3 regions of the Pantoea sp. SGAir0183 genome follow, and region 2 is predicted to be linked to each of the others. Evidence: predicted binding sites of a transcription regulator. Region 2 holds the regulator's gene; each other region holds the start of a gene.
What was found. The regulator PhoB, encoded in region 2, activates phosphate uptake and scavenging genes when phosphate is short. The targets are predictions, from matches to a motif close to CTGTCATAAAACTGNCNNAT.

Region 1 (8,158 bases), 940 kb from region 2:
CGCGATTTTGACGCTCTTCCTGGCGCGTCAGCCCGGTGCATTTCATGCCGCCGCGCTGGTGGCTCCCATGTTTGGGATTGCGTTGCCGTTACCCGCTTTTCTGGCGCATAAGATTCTTGACTGGGCGGAAAAGCGCCCCGCTGTGCGTGAGGGTTATGCATTAGGCACAGGGCGCTGGCGGGCGCACCCTTTCGGCATCAACCGGTTAACGCACAGCCATGAGCGCTACCGCCGCAGTCTGCGTTTTTATGCGGATGATCCGGCTATTCGCGTGGGCGGACCTACGTATCACTGGGTCAGAGAAGGGATTCATGCCGGGCGCAATATTCTGAGCCAGGTGGATAACATTACGACTCCGTTGCTGGTGCTGCAGGCCAGTGAAGACAGCGTGGTGGATAATCGCTCGCAGGATCTGTTTTGTGACGCGATGGCGGCAGCCGGTCACCCCTGTCAGGGCCGGACACCGCAGGTTATCAGCGGCGCGCGCCACGAGATCCTGTTTGAAAAGGACAGCATGCGCGCCGAAGCGCTCAATACCATCGTCGATTTCTTTTTATCGCAGCATTAGTTCGCAATTTACATTACCGGCTACGGCCAACCGACACCGATACCCGAGGTTTTCATGTACCACATTGTTGTGTCCGATCTGGATGGCACACTGCTTTCTCCCGAACATCGCCTGACCGCCAATGCGCGCGAAACGCTTCAGCAACTGGTCGCGCAGGGCATTCACTTTATTTTTGCCACAGGCCGTCATCACATCGATGTCGGGCAAATGCGTGACAAGCTGGGGATTCCGGCTTACATGATTACGTCAAACGGCGCGCGCGTTCACAATCCGGCAGGGGAGCTGGTTTTTAGCCACAATCTGGACGCGGACATCGCCCACGATCTGTTTGGTCTGCAGTATCATCATCCGGACGTGCTGACGCATGTTTATCGCGACGATGAGTGGTTTGTCAGCCGCTGCAGTCCGGCGGAGAAGGATTATTTTCGCGAGTCCGATTTTCACTATCAGGTTTATGAGCCGGGCATGCTGCCGACGGATGGCATCAGCAAAGTCTTTTTTACCTGTGAAGAACCGGAACACCTTGTCCCTATGGAGCAGGCCATCGAAGCACGCTGGGGCGACAGGGTTAACGTGAGTTTTTCGCTGCCGACCTGCCTCGAAGTGATGGCAGGCGGCGTGTCAAAAGGCCATGCCCTGGAAGCGGTGGCAAAACAGTTAGGCTTTACGCTTAAAGACTGTATTGCGTTTGGTGATGGTATGAATGATGTCGAAATGCTGAGTATGGCAGGCAAAGGCTGCATTATGGCTAACGCCCATCAGCGTCTGAAAGACACCTTACCTGAACTGGAAGTGATTGGCAGTAATGCCCAGGATGCCGTCCCGGAGACGCTGAGAACACTCTATCTGTCGTAATCCGAAAAGAAGGCCGGTAAGCCGGCCTTCTGGCAAATCCGTTATGCCCTTTTTTGCTTATGCCGGTGCTCACTGATCATGGTTAACAGCAGCAGCACTACCGCCATAACGGCGCCGGCAATCATCACGATGAATCCGCCATCCCAGCCGAAATAATCGACGGTATAACCCACAATGGCGCTGGCCGCGACTGAGCCACCCAGATAACCGAACAGCCCCGTAAACCCGGCAGCCGTGCCAGCCGCTTTTTTGGGTGCCAGCTCCAGCGCATGCAGACCAATGAGCATTACCGGTCCATAAATCAGAAAGCCAATCGCGATCATGCAGGCCATGTCCACACCGGGATTGCCCGGCGGATTTAGCCAGTAGATGACGGTAGCAGCGGTAACCAGCGTCATAAAAAACACCCCTGTCGCACCACGGTTGCCGCGAAAGACCTTGTCTGACATCCAGCCGCACAACAGCGTACCGGGAATGCCCGCATACTCATAAAAGAAGTAGGTCCAGGAGGACTTATCAAGCGTGAAATGCTTTACTTCTTTCAGGTAGGTCGGTGACCAGTCGAGGATGCCGTAACGCAGCAGGTAGACAAACACATTTGCCAGAGCGATGTACCACAGCAGTTTGTTGGGCAGGACATACTTCATAAAGATTTGTCTGGCAGTGAACTCTTCCTCATGACTTTCGTTGTAATCCACCGGATAGTCGTTTTTATAGGCCTCAATCGGCGGTAATCCACAAGATTGCGGCGTATCGCGCATCAGGGCAAAGGCCAGAATCGCAATGGCGATCGCCCCGAAGGCGGGCATATATAGCGCGGCTTTCCAGTCGTTGAACCACGCCATCCCCAGCAGAAACAGCAGGGGCGGAATCCCGCCGCCGACGTTATGCGCACAGTTCCACACAGAAACGATGCCGCCGCGCTCCTTTTGTGACCACCAGTGGACCATAGTGCGTCCGCAGGGCGGCCAGCCCATTCCCTGAAACCAGCCACAGATGAACAGCAGTACGAACATCACCATAATGCTGGAGGTTGCCCAGGGCACAAACCCCATAATCAGCATTACAGCAGCCGCCAGCGTTAAGCCGGCAGGTAAGAAGACCCGTGGATTCGACCGGTCTGACACCGAACCCATAATAAATTTGGAAAAGCCATAGGCGATGGAGATGCCTGAAAGCGCAAAACCCAGATCGCCGCGTGAGAAGCCTTGTTCAACCAGGTAGGGCATCGCCAGGGCGAAATTCTTTCGAACCAGATAGTAGGCCGCATAGCCAACGAAAATTCCGATAAAGATTTGCCAGCGCAGGCGACGGTAGCGTGGATCGATACGATGATCTTCGACCCGGGGCTGGTGTGGTGCAGGTTTAAAAATACTCAACATAGCGGCGGCCCTCCAGGGCGCATTATGATTTTGATTCCCGGCAGGTTGGGCAAAACTCAAGAAAACGGCGATCGGGATGCGCCATTTCGCGCAGAGAATAGACAGAGATACATGGCTTTACTGTGATGAATGACAAATATGTTACAGATTTATGACAATCTGGCGCAAAAAGCTCAGGCCGATGCGCTGATGCGCACATTTTTCTGCTGACAGGATATGCCCGATGAGAAGATAAAAAGCCTGACCGGCAGATTAATGCGTAACTGCCTGGTTAATGCACAGATGTCAACCAGATAAATCTCCCTGCTGTGCGGACATTGTTTACACTGTCGCTCTGTTTATTTCGGGGTTGTTACCGTGCTTTTATTGATTGTTACTACCATTCTGTGGGCTTTTTCATTCAGCCTGATTGGCGAGTATCTTGCCGGTCAGGTTGACAGCTGGTTTTCGGTGCTGATGCGCCTGGCGCTGGCGGCCGTGGTATTTTTGCCTTTCCTGCGCTGGCGCGGCTATCGCCCCTCTACGCTCCTGCTGTATATGCTGGTAGGCATGCTGCAACTGGGCATCATGTATTTACTGAGTTTCGAAGCCTATCTCTATCTGAGCGTGTCTGAATTCCTGCTGTTTACCGTGATGACGCCGCTGTACGTCACGTTGATCTACGACGTGATCAGTCGACGGCCTCTGCGCGCAGGGTACATTTTCAGTGCGTTGCTGGCTGTGGCGGGCGCGGCAATCATTCGTTATGACAAAGTCAGCGATAACTTCTGGTTCGGCCTGTTGCTGGTACAGTTAGCCAATATTTGCTTTGCAGCAGGTATGGTGGGCTACAAACGTTTGCAGGAAACCCGTCCTGTGCCGCAGCACACGGCCTTTTCGTGGTTCTATCTGGGCGCGGTGCTGATTGCGGTGGTGGCCTGGGCCGTCTGGGGCAACCCGCATAAACTCCCGACCACCTCACTGCAGTGGGGCATTCTGGTCTGGCTGGGCGTGGTGGCGTCCGGACTGGGTTACTTTATGTGGAACTACGGTGCTACGCAGGTCGATGCTGGCACGTTGGGCATCATGAACAACATGCATGTGCCGGCAGGCTTGCTGGTCAACCTGGCGATATGGCAGCAAAAGCCACACTGGCCAAGCTTTATTGCCGGTGCGCTCGTGATAGTAGCGTCCTTGTGGGTCCATAAGCGCTGGGTGGTCGGTAAGAACAATCAACAGTGAAGAAACAAGGCATCGCCGCGCATCGACGCCAAAAGTAGCAGGCCGCTCAGTCTGTTGCGATCCCATGGCGGACGGGGCGCGCGTCGGCAGAAGGCGAGCAAGACGACGTCTGCTCGCCCGGCAGAGCGGACCGCATTGTTATCCCGGTGCGCTTTCTCCGGCGGGACGAGCGTAAGTCGGCGGCTGGTTTAAGCGGGCTTAACTGGCGCAGGGCGATGAATCATCGTCAGCCCCTTGAGGAAATTACGCAGAATCTGGTCACCGCATTCACGATAGTTTTTGTGATCCGGTTTACGGAAGATCGCGCCAATCTCTGCCTGAGACACGGTGAAGTTGGCTTTTTTCAGGATATCAGGGATGTCGGTCGTTTTCAGGTCAAATGCAATACGCAGCTTTTTCATGAAAATGTTGTTATTCATCTTACGCTCGATGGAAGGCGCAGGGGCATCCTCACTTTTCCCACGGCGATGAAAGATTAAGCCATTCAGGAAATAGCCCATCAGGACATCGGGGCAGGGGCGAAATGCCGCATCCTCATCTTTTTTCAGCCAACTGGTGATATCGGCCTGAGGAACCTCGCACTCCGCTAAGGCAAAAATCGCCACCATTTTGGCATCGTTCAGATCGAGCATATAGCGCACGCTGCGCAAAATATCGTTGTTAGTCATGGTGAGATCGTCTCAAGGTCAGTCAACAGGCTGCGCATTATAGGGGATTTTGCCCGCCGCCGCGCAGCTTTGTCGCTCATGCGGCTAAACGGCTGCAGGATGCGCGGCATTCCTGACAAAAGGCAAATGTTCACAGGCATGCTGACGGGCAAAATGGATAAAGGCTTCCAGCACAGGCTGACGCTGCTCGCCGTCACGCACGGCGGCATAAAGCCGACTCCATAATCCCTCTCCCAGTGTTTTCGTGATCACTAACCCCTGTTTTTCAAAGCTCTCCACTACCCAGTGTGGCAGCGCGGCAATGCCCATGCGCGCCGACACCATCTGAATCATCAACAGCGTGTTATCCACATTCTTCAGTGCAGGACTGATGCCCGCGGGCTGAAGAAAATGACGCCAGATATCCAGCCGCTGACGCTGCACCGGGTAAATCATCAACACTTCGTCGGCCAGTGCGTCAGGGGAGATATGTTCGACCTGAGCCAGAGGATGATCGGGTGCCAGCACCAGGCGCACTTCGAAATCGAACATCGGTGAATAGAACAGGCCCGAGCGCGGCAGAATATCGGACGTTAAAACGATATCCAGCTCACCCTGTTGCAGTGCAGGTTGCGGATCGAAGGTCACACCTGATTTAAAATCCATCACCACCTGTGGCCAGCTCTGACGAAACTTATCCAGTGCCGGCGTAAGCCACTGAATGCAGCTATGACATTCAATGGCAACACGAAGCGTAGTCTGTTGCGGCTCATGGCAGGCCTGAAGCGCCTGCTGAATTTGCGGCAGAATCTGTTCCGCCAGCTGCAACAGAATTTCGCCCTGCGGCGTGAAGCGCAATGGCTGGCTTTTGCGTACAAACAGGCGGAATCCGAGCCGCTGTTCCAGATCGCTGAACTGATGTGACAACGCCGACTGCGTCTGGTGAAGCTGGGCGGCCGCGGCGGCCAGCGAGCCGGTATTCCGCAGAGCCTGAAGCGTCCGGAGATGTTTGAATTCGATCATGAGGGTCCTTCACATCGAAACTGAATAATTTGCGCTTGAGAGACATACAGTACCCGCAGAATATAGCGGTGTAAACATCTGGACGGCTAAACGTGACTGGCGATCAGACTGACCCAGGCATTTCTGGAGAATAGCAAATACCAATCCATAACCCTACTCCCGGCTTTTCATGTACAGGTGTGCGGCGCGAACTGAAAAATGAGTATTTGCTTATCCAAACGGAACGGACCGGAGGGTGACGACATTCACTCAAGAAATAGCAGAAAAAATGAGGCGCGTTATGTTGCTGCAGAACGGCTATGGGACACTCCGCAATCCAGCCTGAAAACCCACCAGGCTTGTGAGCAGGCTTAACGCGGAAAAGCTCTCAGATTTGCGGGTGTTGGATGGCGACGCGAGAGTTTGGGCGCTTACGCGCCCTTTTTTATCACTCAGTGGATGCGACACCGTACTGCTTAAACCAGGCTAACATACGTGCCCAGCCGTCTTTTGCCGATTCGGCATGGTAGCTCGGACGATAGTCGGCGTTAAAAGCATGCCCGGCATCGGGATACACAATGATCTCTGCCTTTGCGTTTGCAGCATGTAAGGCCTGGCGCATCTGCTCCACGCTTTCCAGCGGAATGCCGTCATCCTGACCACCATACAAACCCAGCACAGGCGCGTTCAGATCCACAGCAATATCGATAGGATGTTTTTGCTGCTTCATGGTTTTTTCCCCTACCAGGCGACCATACCAGGCCACGGCAGCGCGAAGTTGCGGGTTGTGTGCCGCATAGAGCCAACTGATGCGTCCGCCCCAACAGAAACCGGTAATTCCCATCCGCCGGATATCGCCACCGTTGCGGGCCGCCCAGTTAGCGGCATGATCGAGATCCGCCAGTACCTGGCTGTCAGGCACCTTGCTGACCAGTTCTTTAAACAGCGTAGGAATATCGTTGTAGTCGTTGGGGTCGCCTTCGCGGAAGTAAAGCTCTGGCGCGACAGCCAGATAGCCTTCCAGCGCCAGACGACGACAAATGTCGCGAATGTGTTCATGAACGCCGAAAATTTCCTGCACGACCAGCACAACAGGCAACGGCCCGTCTGCTGACTGCGGTTTCGCGTAAAAAGCCGGAAGATTTTCACCCTGACTCGGAATAGACGTCTCACCGGCGTGGATGGCCGGGCTGTCGGTAATAATGGTGGTCGAAGCCGTGGGCTGAACTGCCGGAGCAAACGCGCCTGCGGCTGATTTTTGTGTCATATTATCGTCGGTTTTCATCGTTATCTCCGTGCAAGCGTATGCGCAATCACGTAACTATAGCCTGGGCATTTATTACTGGTTCCGGGCAATGCGTAACAGAGCTTATAACCTTTAAAATACACTTCTCTTTAACATTCTCATGCTGCCTTCCACATCACCATATGTAGCATTACGGAAGGTCTGAGATAAACGTGTGATATTAATCACTAAAAATTTCACCGAAAATGTAACTTTCATTTTCTTGAGTGAAACCAGTCACACATTTAACCCGTCGGGTAACGTAAAGTGGCGTACTGTTTTTCCTTAACCCGGAGTCTGATATGACACAGTCTGACGTTTTCCATCTTGGCCTGACGAAAGCCGACCTGCAGGGGGCGACACTGGCCATTGTTCCTGGCGATCCGGAACGTGTAAAAAAAATTGCCGGACTGATGGACGATCCCCGGCACCTGGCTTCCCATCGTGAGTTCACCAGCTGGCTGGCTAAGCTTGACGGTAAACCCGTCGTGGTCTGTTCTACCGGGATTGGCGGACCTTCCACCTCCATTGCCGTCGAGGAGCTTGCTCAGCTTGGCGTGCGCACTTTCCTGCGTGTAGGGACAACGGGCGCCATCCAGCCGCATATCAATGTCGGCGACGTTCTGGTTACGACGGCGTCTGTACGCCTGGACGGTGCCAGCCTGCACTTCGCACCAATGGAATTTCCGGCCGTCGCCGATTTCACCTGCACAACGGCCTTAGTGGCTGCGGCAGAAGCCTGCGGTGCCAAAACTCATATCGGGATTACCGCCTCATCTGATACTTTCTACCCCGGCCAGGAGCGCTACGACACCTTCTCGGGCCGCGTCGTGAACCGTTTTCAGGGCTCTATGCAGGAGTGGCAGCAGATGGGCGTCCTGAACTATGAGATGGAATCGGCGACGCTGTTAACCATGTGCGCCAGTCAGGGCCTGCGCGCAGGCATGGTGGCGGGCGTGATTGTTAACCGCACGCAAAAAGAGATTCCCGATGCAGTGACGATGAAGCAGACCGAAAGCGATGCCGTCAAAATAGTAGTTGAAGCGGCGCGTCGCTTACTCTAGCCCTTCGTTTGACAGACAGGCCGGCTGTCCGGCCTGTCATGGCCTTGTCTTTACGTCTCGTCTTTCCCCCTCAGTAAATATATCTGGACATTCATACAGTGCGAATTTACCTTTTTCCTCAATAGCCTGACCAG
Region 2 (8,158 bases):
TGCTGTACCTGGCCCTGCTGGTTTGCATTTTCACGCAGGGACTGCTGTAAGCGCGCCAGCTCTGCCGCCAGCACGTCCGGTGAATCCGGCATCAAAGCCGGTTTTTGCTGCTGATGTGCCGCCAGCCGCTGCTGCAGTTCTGCCAGGCGTGCCTGCTGGTGCAGACGGTGCTGGTCAATCTGCTGAAGCTGCTGACGCAGTTGCTGCGCCGCCTGTTCATCCAGCAATGCCGCGCGCAGGTGCGTTTCATCAGCGAATTCGGCCGCCGCCAGCGCGGCGCTGAAGCGTTGTTCTGCTTCCGTGACGCGCCCGGACAGGCTCTGCAGTTGGCTTTCCAGCAGCGTCAACTGGCCATTAAGACGGCTGACCTCTGCCTGTGACTGATGCAGTGCGTTGCGCTGCTGCGTAAGTTGCGCCTCGTGCTGATCGACGAGCACTTGCATCTGCTGGCGCGCCTGAGCCACATCGCGATCGCCAAACAGGGCCTGACGCTGCTGCTGTTTTTCATGTGCCTGCTGCTGTAACGCGGTGAGCTGCTGCCGCTGCTGATCCAGGCGTTGCTGCTCAAGCTGTAACTGCTGTTGCAGCGCGTCAGCCTGTGTTTCCGCCCGTGCAAGTTGCGGCTGCAGGTTAGCAAGCAACCGCTCACTCTCTTGCCAGCGCTGCCAGCGCTCTTGCTGGGTTGCCAGCCAGCTGTCGCGCGCCGTACGTTCAGGTAAAGATAACGCCACGTCGCTGAACTGCTGTGCCAGCGCGGCTTCAAGCTGCTGGCCGTTTTCTGCGGCCTGACGCTGCTGTTGCTGTAACGCCTGAAGCGCCTGGTCCTGGCTTTCCAGTTGCTGCTGAGTCAACAGTAGCGTTTGCTGATGCTGTTGTAATGTCTGGTGCTGCCGCAGGTGGTGATCTTTGGCCGCCAGCACCGCGCGCTCGGCTTGCTCCAGTGCGTCAAGCCGGGCCGTAAGCGTCTGCTCGTGGCGATTTTGCGCCTGCTGCCACGCGATTCTTGCATCCGTATCTGTCAGCGGGAAGGTGAGCGCCAGCTCACTGCTCAGTTCCTGCCATTGTTGAGAAAGGGCATCAAGTTGTTGGGTCAGACCCGTGATTTCTTCACGCAGGGATTGCTGTTGAGCCTGTAGCTGCTTTATCTGCTCCTTCTTTGCCGTCCCGGTTTCACTCAACGCGTCTACCTGTTTTTGCAGCTCGGCTTTACGTTGTTGGTTAGCACTAACTTCCAGAGCACGATAGGTTTCGACCGCAGGATGCTCGCAGGCGCCGCACAACGGGCAGGGCTGCCCGGCTTCAAGCCGGGCGCGGTACTGTTCCAGGTCAGCAATCTGGCTTTCGAGCTGGCAAATTTTCTCTACGTCGCTGAGCTGCTGTTTTTCCCGTCGCCAGGTTTCTCTTAACGTCAGCAAAGCGCTTTCAGCCTGCTGCTGAGCCGTCTCAAGCTCATGCAGGCGTTTTTCGTACTGCGTGCGCTGCTGATGCAGGGGTTGCCACTGCGCGGCCACTATCGTCAGCGTATGGCGCGCCTCGCGCTGTTGCTGATGCTGGCTCAGTGCCTGACGTAAGGCTTCAGGTGGATGCGCGTTCTGAAGGGAAGTTAGTGCTTGCTCAGCCTGAGACAAGGACTGCTGCGCCTGCTGTGCGGCCTGATCCAGTGGCGTGAGTTGCTGTGCCAGCTGCTCAATATCCCCCTGGCGCTGATGAATGTGGCGCTGTTGCTGCTGTATCTGCTGATCCAGCTCAGCCTGTGCCGCTTCATAGCGGGTCAGTTGGGCAAAACGCTCTTTCCAGATCGGAAGGTGTTCACCCCATTGCGGCATGTCAGCTAACTGCTCACGTAGGGCATGCTGTTGGGCAATCGTCTCTTGCAGGTGGCGCACCTGGCGGGCTTCACTGTGTAACGCGGCTTCGCGCTGAGCGCAGTGTTGCTGTTGCCGTTCGGCATCCTGCTGTAGCTGCTGAATGTGCTCGTATAAGGCAGAGAGAGACTGATCAAGCGGAATGACCTGCCCGGTCAACAGCGTTTCCTGCTGCTGCTGTTGCTGTCGGCACTGTTCGTGCGCCGTGTCCGTTTCCGCATAGCGTTGCTGCAACACATGATGCGCCTGTGTGGCCGTGTGCATCTGTTGGCTGAGCTGCTGCTGACGTTCCCGCATCGCGTTGCGTTCGGCCAGCAGACTGTCACGTTGCTGCAACGGACCGCGCAGTTTCTCCGCCGGTTCACTGCGCGCCAGACGTTGACGATCCGGCTCTGCCGCCTGACTGGCGTGCTCTGCCACTGCGAGGGCCGCGGTTGCCTGCTCTGTATCCGCAATAGCCTGCTGATGCTGTTGCTGCCACTGTTGCTGCGCCTGCGCCACGGCAAGCGCGGCAGTCAGCTGGTGTTCAGCGTCGCTGAGGGCCTTTTTTTGCTGGTGCAGTGCAGTACGGGTTGCCTCATCAAGCAGCGCCATGCCGCCTGCCCGACTGCGTAACAGTTCCAGCGCCGTTTTGGCCGCTTTGTGGCGTTCGAACACGGCCATGGACAGACGACCATAAATTTCGGTTCCGGTCAGTTCTTCCAGCAGTTCTGCCCGCTCATTGGCTTTGGCGTTAAGAAACGCCGCAAACTGGCCTTGCGACAGCATCATTGAGCGGGTGAAGCGCGCAAAATCCAGCCCGCTCAGCGTTTCCGTAAGTTTGAGCTTATCGCTCACTTTATCTGCCACAATCTGATTATCGGCGCAGCGCGCCAGCTCAACGCGGGGAGCCTGCAGTTTACCGTCAGCGGTGCCGCGCGCGCGGTTCTGGCTCCAGAATGCCCGCCAGGCTTCGCCTTTAATTTCAAACTCGACCTCCGCCAGGCACTCGGCACAGTCGCGTGTCATCAGGGGGTTATGCCCCTGAGAGATGCCGCCCAGGCGCGGCGTCTGGTGATACAGTGCCAGACAGATGGCGTCCAGCAGCGTGGTTTTACCGGCGCCCGTCGCGCCGGTAATCGCAAACAGCCCGTTGCTGGCAAACGGCTCGGTGCGAAAATCAATAAACCACTCACCTTTGAGCGCGTTAAGATTTTTGAAGCGCAGCGTCAGAATTTTCATGGCTGTTCCTCCAGATCCGACAGCGTCTGTTTAAACCGCAGGGTGGTCTGGGCAATCTGATCCGCGTCCAGCGCGTCATCCAGCGCCAGTCGTCGGGCAAACACTTCTTCCACATTCAGTTCGCTCAGGGTTTCTTTATCCAGCTGTGCCAGACTGTGCCGGCGCTGTTCACGGCTGCGGCGCAGCAGCAAAACGTCTACGGGCAGGGAGGCCGTCAGCGCTTCTACCTGGCGCTGCAAATCACTTAAATATTCCTGCGTGGTCACTTCAATATCCAGCCAGACCGGTTTGGTCCCGTCGGGCGCAGAAAACTGGCTGAGCTGCCGGGTGATTTGCGCCAGCGAGCCTTTCAGGACCTGCATTGGCTGGAACAGGGGAATGGTCAGGGGCGTGACCGTCAGGCCTGACGGGCTGAAATCCAGCAGGAACACACTTTTTTCGCTGCCCAGTTCATCGAAGCTGAGCGGAATCGGCGAACCGCTGTAGCGAATATGATCGCTGTCGGCCACGCGCTGCGCACGATGAATATGCCCCAGCGCGATATAGTCCGCAGGCGGAAAGGCCGAGGCCGGAAAGGCATCCAGTGTACCAATGTAGATATCGCGCACTGAGTCGCTTTTGCTGACGCCGAGAGCAGTGAGGTGGCCGGTCGCGACGATGGGAAGCGCCAGATTCAGCGCCTGCGCGGCAGCAAAGCTGCGCTGATAATGGGCGGTAATGGCCTCCAGCAGGCTGCGCTGTTTATCGCGTCCTGACTGGCCGGCCTGGCTGCGCATAATATCGCGTGGCCGCAAATAAGGAATGGCGCACAGCAGCGCGCCCGGTTCGCCCCGACGCGTCGTTAACACCAGCACATCGTCCCCGTCCTGCGGCGTGGTAATCACGCGGGTATTCAGGCAGGCGAGCAGTTCACGCGACTCGTTCAGCGTCGCCACCGAATCGTGATTTCCTGCCAGCACCACCAGCTGACAGCCGCTGGGTTGTAACGCCACCACAAAGCGGTTGAACATTTCACGTGCATAGCTGGGCGGTGTGCCGGTATCGAATAAATCACCCGCCACAATCAGCGCATCCACCTGATGCTCTTCAATCCGGGCCAGCAGCCAGTCCAGAAAGGCCTGATGCTCAGCGGCCCGGCTTTTGTTGTAAAAGAACTGCCCCAGGTGCCAGTCCGCGGTATGGATAATGCGCATAACACTCCCTGCCATAACAAATCGCCCGGCGATTATACTGGCTCCATCACTAAAGCCACAAAACATGTCGTCATGTTGTCATAAATGGTTGTTGCAGGCCGGTTTTTATGGCTAACTTTTTCATAAAAGTGTCACAAAACTGACGCATAATGGCGCCGCAAATATCAGTGAAAGCCGTCCTACCTGCAGGAGTCATAATGGCTAAGCGCATTTTAGTTGTGGAAGATGAAGCTCCAATCCGTGAGATGTTATGTTTCGTTCTGGAACAAAATGATTATCAGCCGATTGAGGCAGAAGATTATGACAGCGCCGTCAGTAAGCTGATTGAACCCTGGCCTGACCTTATCCTGCTGGACTGGATGTTACCTGGCGGCAGCGGCATTCAGTTTATCAAACACCTTAAACGTGAAGCGATGACGCGTGATATTCCGGTCATGATGCTGACCGCACGTGGCGAAGAGGAAGATCGCGTGCGTGGCCTGGAAGTCGGGGCCGACGACTACATTACCAAACCGTTTTCCCCGAAAGAGCTCATGGCCCGTATCAAAGCTGTGATGCGTCGCATTTCGCCGATGGCGGTCGAAGATGTAATTGAAATGCAGGGCCTGAGCCTGGATCCCTCCTCGCACCGGGTGATGTCGGAAACCACGCCGCTGGAGATGGGGCCGACAGAGTACAAGCTGCTCCACTTCTTTATGACCCATCCTGAACGTGTTTACAGCCGTGAACAGCTACTGAATCACGTCTGGGGCACCAACGTCTATGTTGAAGATCGTACAGTTGACGTGCATATTCGCCGTCTGCGCAAAGCGCTGGAACTGACCGGTCACGATCGCATGGTACAAACCGTCCGCGGAACAGGTTATCGTTTCTCTGCCCGCTTTTAAACGGAGCTTTAATCGTGCTGGAACGCCTCTCCTGGAAGCGATTATTGTCCGAACTGGTGCTGGCGTGTTTGCCTGCGCTGGTACTCGGCCTGTTGTTCGGCTATCTGCCGTGGCTGTTGTTACTCAGCGTAGTCGGTATTTTACTGTGGCATTTTTATAACCTGATGCGGCTGTCGCACTGGCTGTGGCTGGATCGCACGATGACCCCGCCTTCCGGTCAGGCAAGCTGGGAACCGCTGTTTTACGGTCTGTATCAAATGCAGCTGCGCAACCGACGTCGGCGGCGTGAGCTGGGTCATCTGATCAAACGGTTTCGCAGTGGTGCAGAGTCGCTGCCGGATGCCGTTATCCTGACAACGGAAGAGGGCACCATCTTCTGGTGCAATGGCCTGGCACAGCAGCACCTCGGGCTGCGCTGGCCCGAAGATAACGGGCAAAATATCCTTAATCTGCTGCGCTATCCTGAATTTTCACGTTATCTGCGTCAGCGCGATTTCGACAAGCCGCTGACGCTGGTGCTGAATAACCAGCATCACATGGAATTTCGTGTTATGCCCTACAGCGAAGGCCAGTGGTTGATGGTGGCCCGCGACGTAACGCAAATGCACCAGCTGGAAGGTGCACGACGCAACTTCTTCGCCAACGTCAGTCACGAGCTTCGCACGCCGCTGACGGTGCTTCAGGGTTATCTGGAGATGATGAATGACTCGGTCATGAATCAACGTTCGCGTGACAAAGCGTTGCACACCATGTCAGAACAAACCCGCCGAATGGACAGCCTGGTGAAGCAGCTTCTGACGCTGTCGCGTATTGAGGCGGCCCCGGTCATCAATATGAAAGAAAAAGTTGATGTGCCGGTCATGTTGAAACTGCTGCAACATGAAGCGGAAACGCTGAGCGGCGGGCGACATCAAATCCATTTTCACACCGATCCGCATCTGAAAGTGTTTGGCAATGACGAGCAATTGCGCAGTGCCATCTCCAACCTGGTCTACAACGCGGTCAACCATACGCCAGACGGCACACGAATTGATATCAGTTGGTTACGCAGCAAGCAGGGCGCGGTATTTAAGGTCTGCGATAACGGTCCCGGTATTCCCGCTGAGCATATTCCGCGCCTGACCGAACGCTTTTATCGTGTAGATAAAGCGCGTTCACGTGCGACCGGCGGCAGCGGGCTGGGGCTGGCTATCGTCAAACATGCGTTGAGTCACCATAATGCCCGGCTGGAGATCACCAGCATCCCGCATCAGGAAACCTGTTTTACATTTACCCTGGCACCAAGGTTGATTGTCAGTAACGGGATGCAGGAGAATGCCGTTCATCAATCGTGAACGGACCGGAACGATGCGCGCTTTTCTCTTGGTGTTCTTTTCGCTGTTGCCAGCCCTCGGGCAGGCGCAGCCCGTCATGCTGTCCGGAAATCTCAGTAGCGCCGGCTCCGACACGCTCGGCTATCTGATGACGTTATGGGGAGATGACTTTAGCCGTCAGGCGCCTGGCGTGAACGTTCAGGTTCAGGCTTCGGGGTCGTCTACCGCGCCCACTGCGTTGACCGCCGGGGCCGTTCAACTGGGCGCGATGAGTCGTCCGATGCAGGCTGATGAGCGCCAGGCCTTTGAGGCGCGCTATGGCTATCCGCCGCTGGCCGTGCCGGTGGCAATGGATGCGCTGGTCGTGGTGGTCAATCAACGTAACCCGCTGCGTGAAATTGATCCGCGGCAGCTCGATGCGGTTTTTTCCATCACCCGGCTTTGCGGCGCGCATCAGGTTCCACAACGCTGGGGTGACCTGGGACTGCGCCAGACAGAATGGCAGCAGCGTCCCATCCAGCGCTATGGCCGTAACTCCGCCTCGGGAACATGGGGCTTTTTCAAACAGCAGGCGCTGTGTCAGGGCGATTTCCGCAATGACGTGGCCGAGTTTCCCGGCTCTGCCGCCGTGGTACAGGCCGTAGCCGGTAATCCCCGCAGCATCGGCTATGCCAGTTTTGGTTTCCATCTGAGCGGCGTCAGGTTGCTGCCCGTGGTGACCAAAAACGGCGACGCGGTGGCACCGGATCCAGAGACTATCCGTACCGGCCGCTATCCATGGTCGCGTCCGCTTTATCTCTATGTGAATAAAGCGCCAGGTAAACCTTTACCGCCACTGGTCGATGCCTTTTTACGACAGGTGCTTTCCAGTCAGGGGCAACAGCGCGTCAGCGAGGCCGGGTATTTGCCGCTCTCTGCGGCGCAGATTGCTCAGGCTCGCGCTTCGCTCGAATAACGCCCACCTGCCCGTCAACAAACGTCGTTAGCGTCACCGTAAAACAGCCTGCCTCCGGACCCGTAAGCCCGATCAGGCTGTCTGTCCTGCGGCCGCTGACAGAAAAGCCGACGGCGACGATGCAACATGAATTTTTTTCAGGCGACGTGAATTTTATTCGTTTGCCGCTGAGAGAACGGCATGTCACTCTGCATTTAGACGTTTAGCCATCCAGAAGGCTAAAATAACATTATGTAACTATTCCCGGCCGAAATTATCTGGCCGTGACGAGGAGTGATCATGCAAAGACAAACCGCCCCGTTTCGTGCCGACACCGTTGGCAGCTTTCTTCGTCCTGCCGCGATCAAACAGGCTCGCGAGAAATACCAGGCGGGGGAAATCAGCGCTGACGAGTTGCGTGAGGTTGAAAACGAAGCCATCCGTGATGTGGTGGCAAAACAGCGTGAAAACGGCCTCAAAGTGGTCACGGATGGGGAATTCCGTCGCGGCTGGTGGCATTTTGACTTTTTCTACGGCCTGAAAGGCGTGGAACATTTTGAAGCCGATCAGGGCATTCAGTTCAACGGCGTACAGACCAAAGCGCACGGTGTCAAAGTGACCGGCAAACTGGGGTTTGACGGGCATCCGATGCTGGATCATTTCCGCTTTTTGCAAGGCATCGCAGGGGATGCCGTGGCGAAAATGACGATTCCCAGTCCCAGCGTGCTGCATTTCCGTGGCGGAC
Region 3 (8,158 bases), 260 kb from region 2:
GCTTCTTCTGGCCCAGGCTGCTGGCAATGCGTGCCTGAAGTTCATCTTGCTGGTCGTCAGAGGCCAGCAGATCGCGTAAAGGAATCCCGCCATCGCCAAACAGGCAGAGATGCAAATTTCCCTGTGCGGAAACCCGCAGACGGTTGCAGCTGGCGCAGAAATCTTTGGAATACGGCATGATCAGCCCGATTTCACCGACGTAATCCGGATGATAAAACACCTGGGCCGGGCCATCACTGCGGCCGCTGATACGACGCTGCCAGCCCTGAGCAATCAGCTGATCGCGGATAACTTCGCCCGAGACATGCTGCTGGCGAAACAGCGCACCGCCCTCGCCGGTTTCCATCAGTTCGATAAAACGCAGCTGGATGGGACGCGTACGGATCCAGTCAAGAAAGGTCGCCAGATGGTGGCTGTTGACATCGCGCATCAGCACGCTGTTGACTTTGACCTGGCTAAAACCCGCCTCAAAAGCCGCGTCAATCCCGGCCATCACCTGGTGGAACTTGTCCTGACCGGTAATCGCATGAAACTGACGTGCATCAAGGCTGTCCACGCTGACGTTCAGCGCGGTCAGTCCCGCGTCGCGCCACTGCTTAACATCGCGCGCCAGTCGGTAGCCGTTGGTGGTGACCGCAATCTGGCGAATCGCAGCATTTTCGTTAACCGCGGCGATAATGTCGGTGAAATCACGACGTAAAGAGGGCTCACCGCCGGTCAGACGCACTTTTTCAGTGCCCGCCGCCGCAAAGGCGCGCGTGACACGGCGAATTTCATCCAGTGAGAGAAAGCTTTTATTGCGGATACCGTTTGGCTGATAACCCTCCGGCAGGCAATAGGTACAACGGAAATTACAGACATCCGTGACCGAGAGGCGCAAGTAATAAAACTTACGCGCAAATGCATCAGTAAATTGTGACACCAGAGAACACCTTTCCAGTTCGGGAGATGCAGTCATTTCTTCCTGCACCCTGGCAGCGCGGAGGCTACGGCCTGAATCCCCTATCCGCAGACGTAGGCATTCAGGCTTGAGTGTACGTTAACCGGCTGATTAACGCGGTATACAGATGGTAGCGCGATTAGGGTAAATGCGCCATCCACGGCTTTTACTCTGTGTGCGCAGTAACGTTAACTTTCACCGTATTTCGCGCCCGGGATACGGTAAACTGCCGGTCATAAACTGACACACATCATCCTCGTCTGCACCCTGCGCGTTTCACGCCTCTGCAGACGCGAAAAAGGAGAAATATGAATCGAACACTGGCGGACCTGGATCGCGTCGTGGCACTGGGCGGCGGACATGGATTAGGTCGCGTGATGTCGGCCTTGTCACCACTGGGTTCGCGCCTGACCGGCATCGTCACCACCACTGATAACGGTGGCTCCACCGGTCGCATCCGTCGGGCTGAAGGCGGTATCGCCTGGGGCGATCTGCGCAACTGCATTAACCAGTTGATTACCGAGCCCAGCGTCGCGTCCGCGATGTTCGAATACCGCTTTACCGGCAATGGCGAACTGGCCGGGCACAATCTGGGCAATTTAATACTGAAAGCGCTGGATCATCTGAGCGTGCGTCCGCTGGAAGTGGTCAATATCATCCGAAATCTGCTAAAAGTTGACGCGTTTTTAATCCCGATGTCTGAACATCCGGTGGATTTGATGGCAACGGATGACGAAGGCAATGCCGTTTATGGTGAAACCGCCATTGATGAGATGCGCGCACCACCACAGGCGTTAATGCTGCATCCTGTGGTGCAACCGACGCGCGAAGCGCTCGATGCCGTTGCAGAAGCCGATTTGATTCTGATTGGGCCAGGCAGCTTCTACACCAGCCTGATGCCCATTCTGTTAATGAAAGAGATGGCGCAGGCGCTGCGCCGCACGCCCGCGAACATGGTGTTTATCGGCAACCTGGGCCGTGAACTCAGTCCGGCGGCGGCGGCGCTGACCGTGGCGGATAAGCTGAGAATAATGGAAGAGGCGATTGGTAAACGGGTCATCGACGCCGTGGTTGTCGGACCGGCCACGGACGTCAGTCTGATCGACAACCGCCTGATCATCCAGGAGCCGCTGGAGGCCGCAGATATTAAATATCGTCACGACCGCCAGCTGCTGCGCGGCGCGCTGGAGCACGCCATTCAGCGGTTTAACTGACTCAGGACACCGCGATAAACAGCGTGCGCAGTTCCTGGAGCTGATCGCGCAGGCCAGCAGCCTGTTCGAACTCCAGGTTTTGCGCATGCTGCTGCATCTGCCCTTCCAGTTCGTGGATCTTTTTCTGCAACGCCTGCGGTGACAACGCCAGGTAATCCGTCTCTGTCTCGGCGGCGTTGCGCTTGCCGGGTTTGGCTTTACCCCGCGTTTTCACCACGTTATTGCCCAGTTCCAGAATATCGGTGATTTTCTTATTCAGGCCCTGCGGTACGATGCCATTCTCTTCGTTGTAGCGCTGCTGCTTCTCACGACGGCGCTCAGTTTCTTCAATGGCGCGCGCCATGGAAGGCGTGATCTTATCGCCGTAGAGGATCGCTTTACCATTGATGTTACGTGCAGCGCGCCCGATGGTCTGGATCAGGGAGCGCTCGGAACGCAGGAACCCCTCTTTATCGGCATCCAGAATGGCCACCAGCGAGACTTCCGGCATATCCAGCCCTTCTCGCAGCAGGTTGATGCCCACCAGCACATCAAATTTGCCCAGGCGCAGGTCGCGAATAATTTCCATGCGCTCGACGGTATCGATGTCAGAGTGCAGATAGCGCACCTTTTCACCGTGTTCTTCCAGGTACTCCGTCAGGTCTTCGGCCATGCGTTTGGTGAGCACCGTGACCAGTACGCGTTCATTGACGTTAACGCGCTGGCGGATCTCTGACAGCAAATCGTCCACCTGAGTCGCCACGGGCCGCACCTCAAGGATCGGATCCAGCAGCCCCGTCGGACGCACCACCTGATCGATCACCTCATCGCCCGATTTTTCCAGCTCGTATTTGCCTGGCGTGGCGGAGACATAAATGGTCTGAGGGGCCAACGCCTCGAACTCTTCAAATTTCATGGGGCGGTTGTCCAGCGCCGAAGGCAGGCGGAAGCCATATTCGACTAACGTCTCTTTACGCGCCCTGTCCCCGCGGTACATGCCGCCAATCTGCGGAATGGTTACGTGCGACTCATCGACAACCAGCAGGCCATCCGCCGGCAGATAGTCAAATAAGGTCGGCGGCGCTTCCCCCGGTCCGCGGCCAGACAGATAGCGGGAGTAGTTTTCGATACCTGAGCAGTATCCCAGCTCCCCCATCATTTCAAGGTCAAACTGCGTCCGTTGGGTAATACGCTGCTCTTCCAGCAGTTTGTTGTTTTCCAGCAGGATCTTGCGCCGTTCGGCCAGTTCAACCTTGATGTCTTCCATGGCCTGCAGGATACGCTCACGCGGCGTAACGTAGTGCGTTTTAGGGTAAATGGTAAAGCGCGGCACCACCGATTCGACCTGACCGGTAAGCGGGTCAAACAGGGACAGCCGCTCCACCTCTTCATCGAATAATTCAACCCGCAGGGCCATATCGTCAGATTCGGCCGGGAAGATATCAATGACTTCGCCCCGGACCCGGAACGTCCCGCGCTGAAACGCCTGATCGTTACGCGTGTACTGTAACTCCGACAGGCGACGCAGGATGCTGCGCTGATCGATTATCATGCCGCGCGTTAAGTGCAGCATCATTTTCAGATACAGATCGGGATCGCCCAGGCCGTAGATGGCAGACACAGAGGCCACGACAATCACGTCGCGCCTTTCCAGCAACGCTTTCGTCGCGGAGAGGCGCATTTGCTCGATATGTTCGTTAACCGACGCATCCTTTTCGATAAAGGTATCCGAACTGGGCACGTAAGCTTCGGGCTGGTAGTAGTCATAGTACGAGACAAAAAACTCTACGGCGTTTTCGGGAAAGAACTCCTTCATCTCGCCATACAGTTGCGCCGCCAGCGTCTTATTAGGAGCCAGCACCATGGTAGGACGATTCAGGTCGGCAATAACGTTAGCAACGGTAAAGGTTTTACCCGATCCGGTTACGCCTAACAGCGTCTGATGCGCCAGGCCGTCTTCCAGTCCGGCTTCCAGACGGCGGATCGCTTCCGGCTGATCGCCAGAAGGCTTGAAAGCGGAGTTCAGTTTAAAATCTTTACTCATGAATGCGGTTCCTGCAGAAGAAAGACGGCGGGCAGCCCATTATTTTACTCTGCTATGGCAATTTTGCCAGAAAAAAATACTGGATATAATACCAGTGATGATGCACAGTATTGTCGTCAGGTTTTACTTGACTCTGGCACTTTTGCCCAGGCAAACACCCGTTTTTGTTGCGCAAGGTTATCCCCAAGCCACGTATTGATTTAACATTTGTCAAGCCTGTGTCATAAAATTGCAGTTTGATGAATCGCGTCCAATCCGGCAGGCTTGTTTTTTACTAACACACTGATTTTTAATAGTAAGTAAAAAAAGCCCAGATTGTCATCATTACGTGACCAGGCCGCGTATTTCCTCGCTTCTAACCTGTTTTCATTATCTAATGCACAAGGTTATCCACAGGAATAGTGGATAACTGATGAGAGGCCTTGGAATATCGGCTGTGCATAATTTTTTCTGCCGCCGCGTTTTGATGAAAAAAAATTTTTTTTAGCGAAATTTTTAACGCCAATAGCGTTGTTTTAGCGCAATGCATGGCGCGCATTCAACGTTGATCGTCTGGCTTTTCAGGTTGCTGTTTTTTACAGCAGACTGCCTGCGCCATTTATGGGCAACTGCACCTGACGCTCATTTTTCCTGCACCCTCATCGCGCTACGCAGTCGTCCCGCCCGTCAATTGTTCACTTTTGCTTATATTTAAACCGTCAAAATTCCGCATGTTAAGCGCGCAAACTTCGTTCACTCCGACTCTGGCCCGGTAATTGCATGCTCTGTGATCAGGATGTCATGCGCCACAGCAGCAGTCATAGCCCTGCTATTCTGGTAGTGCGATTTACCCGTTATGAGCAGCAAAACATTCAGGTTAATTATCTGGAAGGAGCGCGTCAGATGCTAAGTTTACGGTCGGTGAATCAGTTTTACGGAAAAAATCATATTCTCTGGAATGTGGACCTTGACCTGCCCCCCGGCACCTGTACCGGCATACTGGGACGTCCCGGCATGGGAAAAACCACGCTGGTGAACTGCATCATGGGTAAGCTTCCCATCAACAGCGGCACGATTAGCTGGCAGCAGGATGGCTCGCCGCCAGAGGATTTGCTGTCGCAGCCTGCCGATCAACGTGCACGCCAGGGCATTGGTTACGTGCCACAGGGACGACATATTTTCACGCAGATGAGCGTAGAAGATAACTTACTGATTGCCCTGCTGGCAGGCGCTGAATCGCGCGAAAATCACCGGCCTATTCCGGAAATGATTTTTGATCTTCTGCCGGCTCTCTATTCGCTGCGTCAACAGCGCAGCGGGGATTTGCCGGTTTACCAGCAGCAGCAACTGGCCCTTGCCCGCGCGCTGGTATTACAGCCACGCCTGCTGATTCTGGATGAGCCCGCCGATGGCATGGCGCCCTGGCTGGAAGAAGAGATGGGTAACCTGATTCGGCGTCTTAACCGGGAGTACGGCCTGACGATTCTGCTGCTGGAGCAGCGGGTTTCCCTGATTCGGCGCGTCGCTGACAGCTTTTTGCTGTTGCATCGCGGGCGTAATGTGGCGCAGGGTAACGTCACCCTGCTGGATGACGGTACGCTCGATAAATGGCTGACGATGGCGTGATTAATCCGGTAGCGTCAGATAGTGACCACAGTCCGCCTGCTGGCTGTCATCCGCTAACCAGGGAATGACACCTAGACAAGGCGCGGGCAGGCGCTCCTTCAGGGCCGTAAGGTATGCCTGATAACGCTGGCCGGGCGGCTGAACCGTGTTGGCAATCCAGCCAGCCAGTCGCAGTCCACGCGCCCTTACCGCCTCGGCGGTCAGCATGGCATGATTAAGACAGCCCAGTTTTACACCCACCACCAAAATCACCGGTAGCCGTTCAGTCTCAACCCAGTCGGCATAGGTTTGCGTTTCAGACAGCGGCGTATACCAGCCGCCCGCGCCTTCAATCAGAATCCAGTCAGCCAGCGGCTCCAGCTCGCGAAGCCCTGCCGATAGCGTTGAAAAGGTAATTGGCCTGCCTTCCTCTGCGCTGACGATATGCGGCGATGTCGGCTCCATAAAGGCCAGCGGATTCACCTGCTCATAGCAGAGCGGCACACTGCTGTAACGTTGCAGCGCCAGCGCATCGCTGTTACGGATGCCTTCTGCGGTTAACGTACAGCCCGAGGCCACCGGTTTGTAGCCCGCACAGCGGTAGCCTGCTGCGCTCGCCGCCTGCAGCAGGGCGCTACTGGCAACGGTTTTACCGACTTCAGTATCGGTACCGGTGATAAACCAGCGTGTCATGATTCACTTACTCCATACATCAAATGATAACTGAGGCGGAAACCCTGTTCGTCCCGTGGCCAGTGGGCTTCAAGCTGTGCCAGACGGCGACGCGTCAGCACATAATCGGCCCGTCCGGCATGCAGATGCGTTGCGCCAATGCCCTTCAGAGAGCGCATGGCGCTGAGCGCATCGGGAAAATGCAGGGTGACGGTTTGCGCGTGACAGCGCAGCCGTTGTGTAGCACAGGCCGCGGCGATCGCCTGCGCCGGCAGAAAGCGGTTGGCGTGCACATGCGCGTCAAGATGCGACCAGGCCTCGTGAACCTCATGCAGCGATCCCGCGCTCAGCGTTGAAAACAGCATACAGCCGCCGGGTTTCAGCACCCGCGTAAACTGCCTGAGCGCGGCCGGTAAATCATCGCTCCATTGCACCACCAGATTGCTCCATAACAGGTCAATGCTCTGATCGGCCAACGGCAGTGCGTCGATGTCGCCCGCCAGATAATGATGCGCCACCGCGTTTTGCCGGGCCTGATGCAACATCTGCGGCGACAGATCCAGCGCCATGACCTGTTTCCCACGGTCGCGCCATAGCCGGCTGTACCAGCCGGTGCCACAGCCCGCATCCAGCACCTGTGGACCGGTTTGGGCTGGCACCCATGCCAGCAGCGCATCCCCGCTCATCCGTTGCAGTTCGGCATGCCTGTCGTAACACGACGCCGCGCGCCCAAAGGCTCTGGCTACGGCACGTTTATCAATGTGCAGCGTCATGAAGTGCCTCCAGCAGGACATCAATATCGTCTGGCTGATGCGCGGCGGTCAGCGTGATGCGCAAACGTGCCGTGCCCGGCGGTACGGTAGGCGGACGAATCGCGCTGACCCAGCAACCGGCTTCGGCTAAACGGGCCGACAAGGCCATCGCCTGGGCGTTATCGCCAACAAGTAACGGTTGGATGGCGCTGGATGACGGCATAAGCGACCAGGGCAAGGAGGAGGCGCCCCGGCGGAAATGGGCAATGTTGCGGCTCAGGCGCTGGCGCAGTCCATCGCCTGCCTGCACCTGTTTCAGGGCGGCCAGTAACGCGCTGGCCTGTGCTGGCGGCATGGCGGTTGAGTAGATGAGGTGGCGCGAAAACTGCACAAAATAGTCGGCCGTCGCGTCATCACACAGCAATGCCGCGCCGCTGACGCCAAAGGCTTTACCGAAGGTGACCACCAGCAGTTCGGGCTTAATGCCCTGTTGCCAACAGCTGCCGCGCCCCTGCTCACCTGTGACGCCAATGCCGTGCGCATCGTCAACCAGTAACCAGGCCCCTGCCTCACGCGACTGCGCCGCCAGCGTCTGTAACGGCGCGCTGTCACCATCCATGCTGAAGATCCCTTCCGTGACCACCAGCGTTTGCCCTTCACAGGGCGCACTCAGCCGCACAGCCAGACTGTCCGGATCGTTATGGGCGAAACGACGCAGTTGCGCAGGGCTGTGACTTGCAGCATCCAGCAACGAGGCATGGCTCAGCTTGTCAGCAAGAATGCGATCGTTTTTCCCGGCGAGCAGGTGAATGACCGCCTGGTTGGCGGCAAAGCCGGAAATAAACAGTAATGCCCGGGGATAACCCAGCCACCCGGCCAGTTGCGCTTCCAGGGTGGCATGAAGAGCCTGGAAACCGGTGACATGGCTGGATGCGCCTGCCCCCGCCCCGGCCAGTGCCGCGCCCTGTTGCCA

Region 1: glpT (glycerol-3-phosphate transporter) is a predicted target of PhoB. The motif match lies at 2,944-2,963, and genes of this name have one in related genera.
Region 3: uvrB (excinuclease ABC subunit UvrB) is a predicted target of PhoB. The motif match lies at 4,396-4,415, and genes of this name have one in related genera.

Annotation. Positions count from the first base shown of each region.
Region 1 is NZ_CP028053.1:4,255,396-4,263,553, reverse strand. Features, by position in the region: gene pldB (lysophospholipase L2) at 1-568, shown strand, start outside; gene yigL (sugar/pyridoxal phosphate phosphatase YigL) at 623-1,423, shown strand; gene glpT (glycerol-3-phosphate transporter) at 1,465-2,805, opposite strand; gene C1N59_RS19820 (carboxylate/amino acid/amine transporter) at 3,163-4,026, shown strand; gene C1N59_RS19815 (YehS family protein) at 4,215-4,694, opposite strand; gene metR (HTH-type transcriptional regulator MetR) at 4,779-5,696, opposite strand; gene C1N59_RS19805 (dienelactone hydrolase family protein) at 6,124-6,960, opposite strand; gene udp (uridine phosphorylase) at 7,263-8,024, shown strand.
Region 2 is NZ_CP028053.1:3,316,347-3,324,504, reverse strand. Features, by position in the region: gene C1N59_RS15520 (SbcC/MukB-like Walker B domain-containing protein) at 1-3,086, opposite strand, end outside; gene sbcD (exonuclease subunit SbcD) at 3,083-4,279, opposite strand; gene phoB (phosphate response regulator transcription factor PhoB) at 4,477-5,166, shown strand; gene phoR (phosphate regulon sensor histidine kinase PhoR) at 5,181-6,500, shown strand; gene C1N59_RS15500 (PstS family phosphate ABC transporter substrate-binding protein) at 6,514-7,434, shown strand; gene C1N59_RS15495 (cobalamin-independent methionine synthase II family protein) at 7,714-8,158, shown strand, end outside.
Region 3 is NZ_CP028053.1:3,060,975-3,069,132, forward strand. Features, by position in the region: gene moaA (GTP 3',8-cyclase MoaA) at 1-925, opposite strand, end outside; molybdenum cofactor riboswitch at 914-1,047, opposite strand; gene yvcK (gluconeogenesis factor YvcK family protein) at 1,249-2,154, shown strand; gene uvrB (excinuclease ABC subunit UvrB) at 2,156-4,177, opposite strand; gene C1N59_RS14225 (ABC transporter ATP-binding protein) at 5,060-5,782, shown strand; gene bioD (dethiobiotin synthase) at 5,783-6,454, opposite strand; gene bioC (malonyl-ACP O-methyltransferase BioC) at 6,451-7,206, opposite strand; gene bioF (8-amino-7-oxononanoate synthase) at 7,190-8,158, opposite strand, start outside.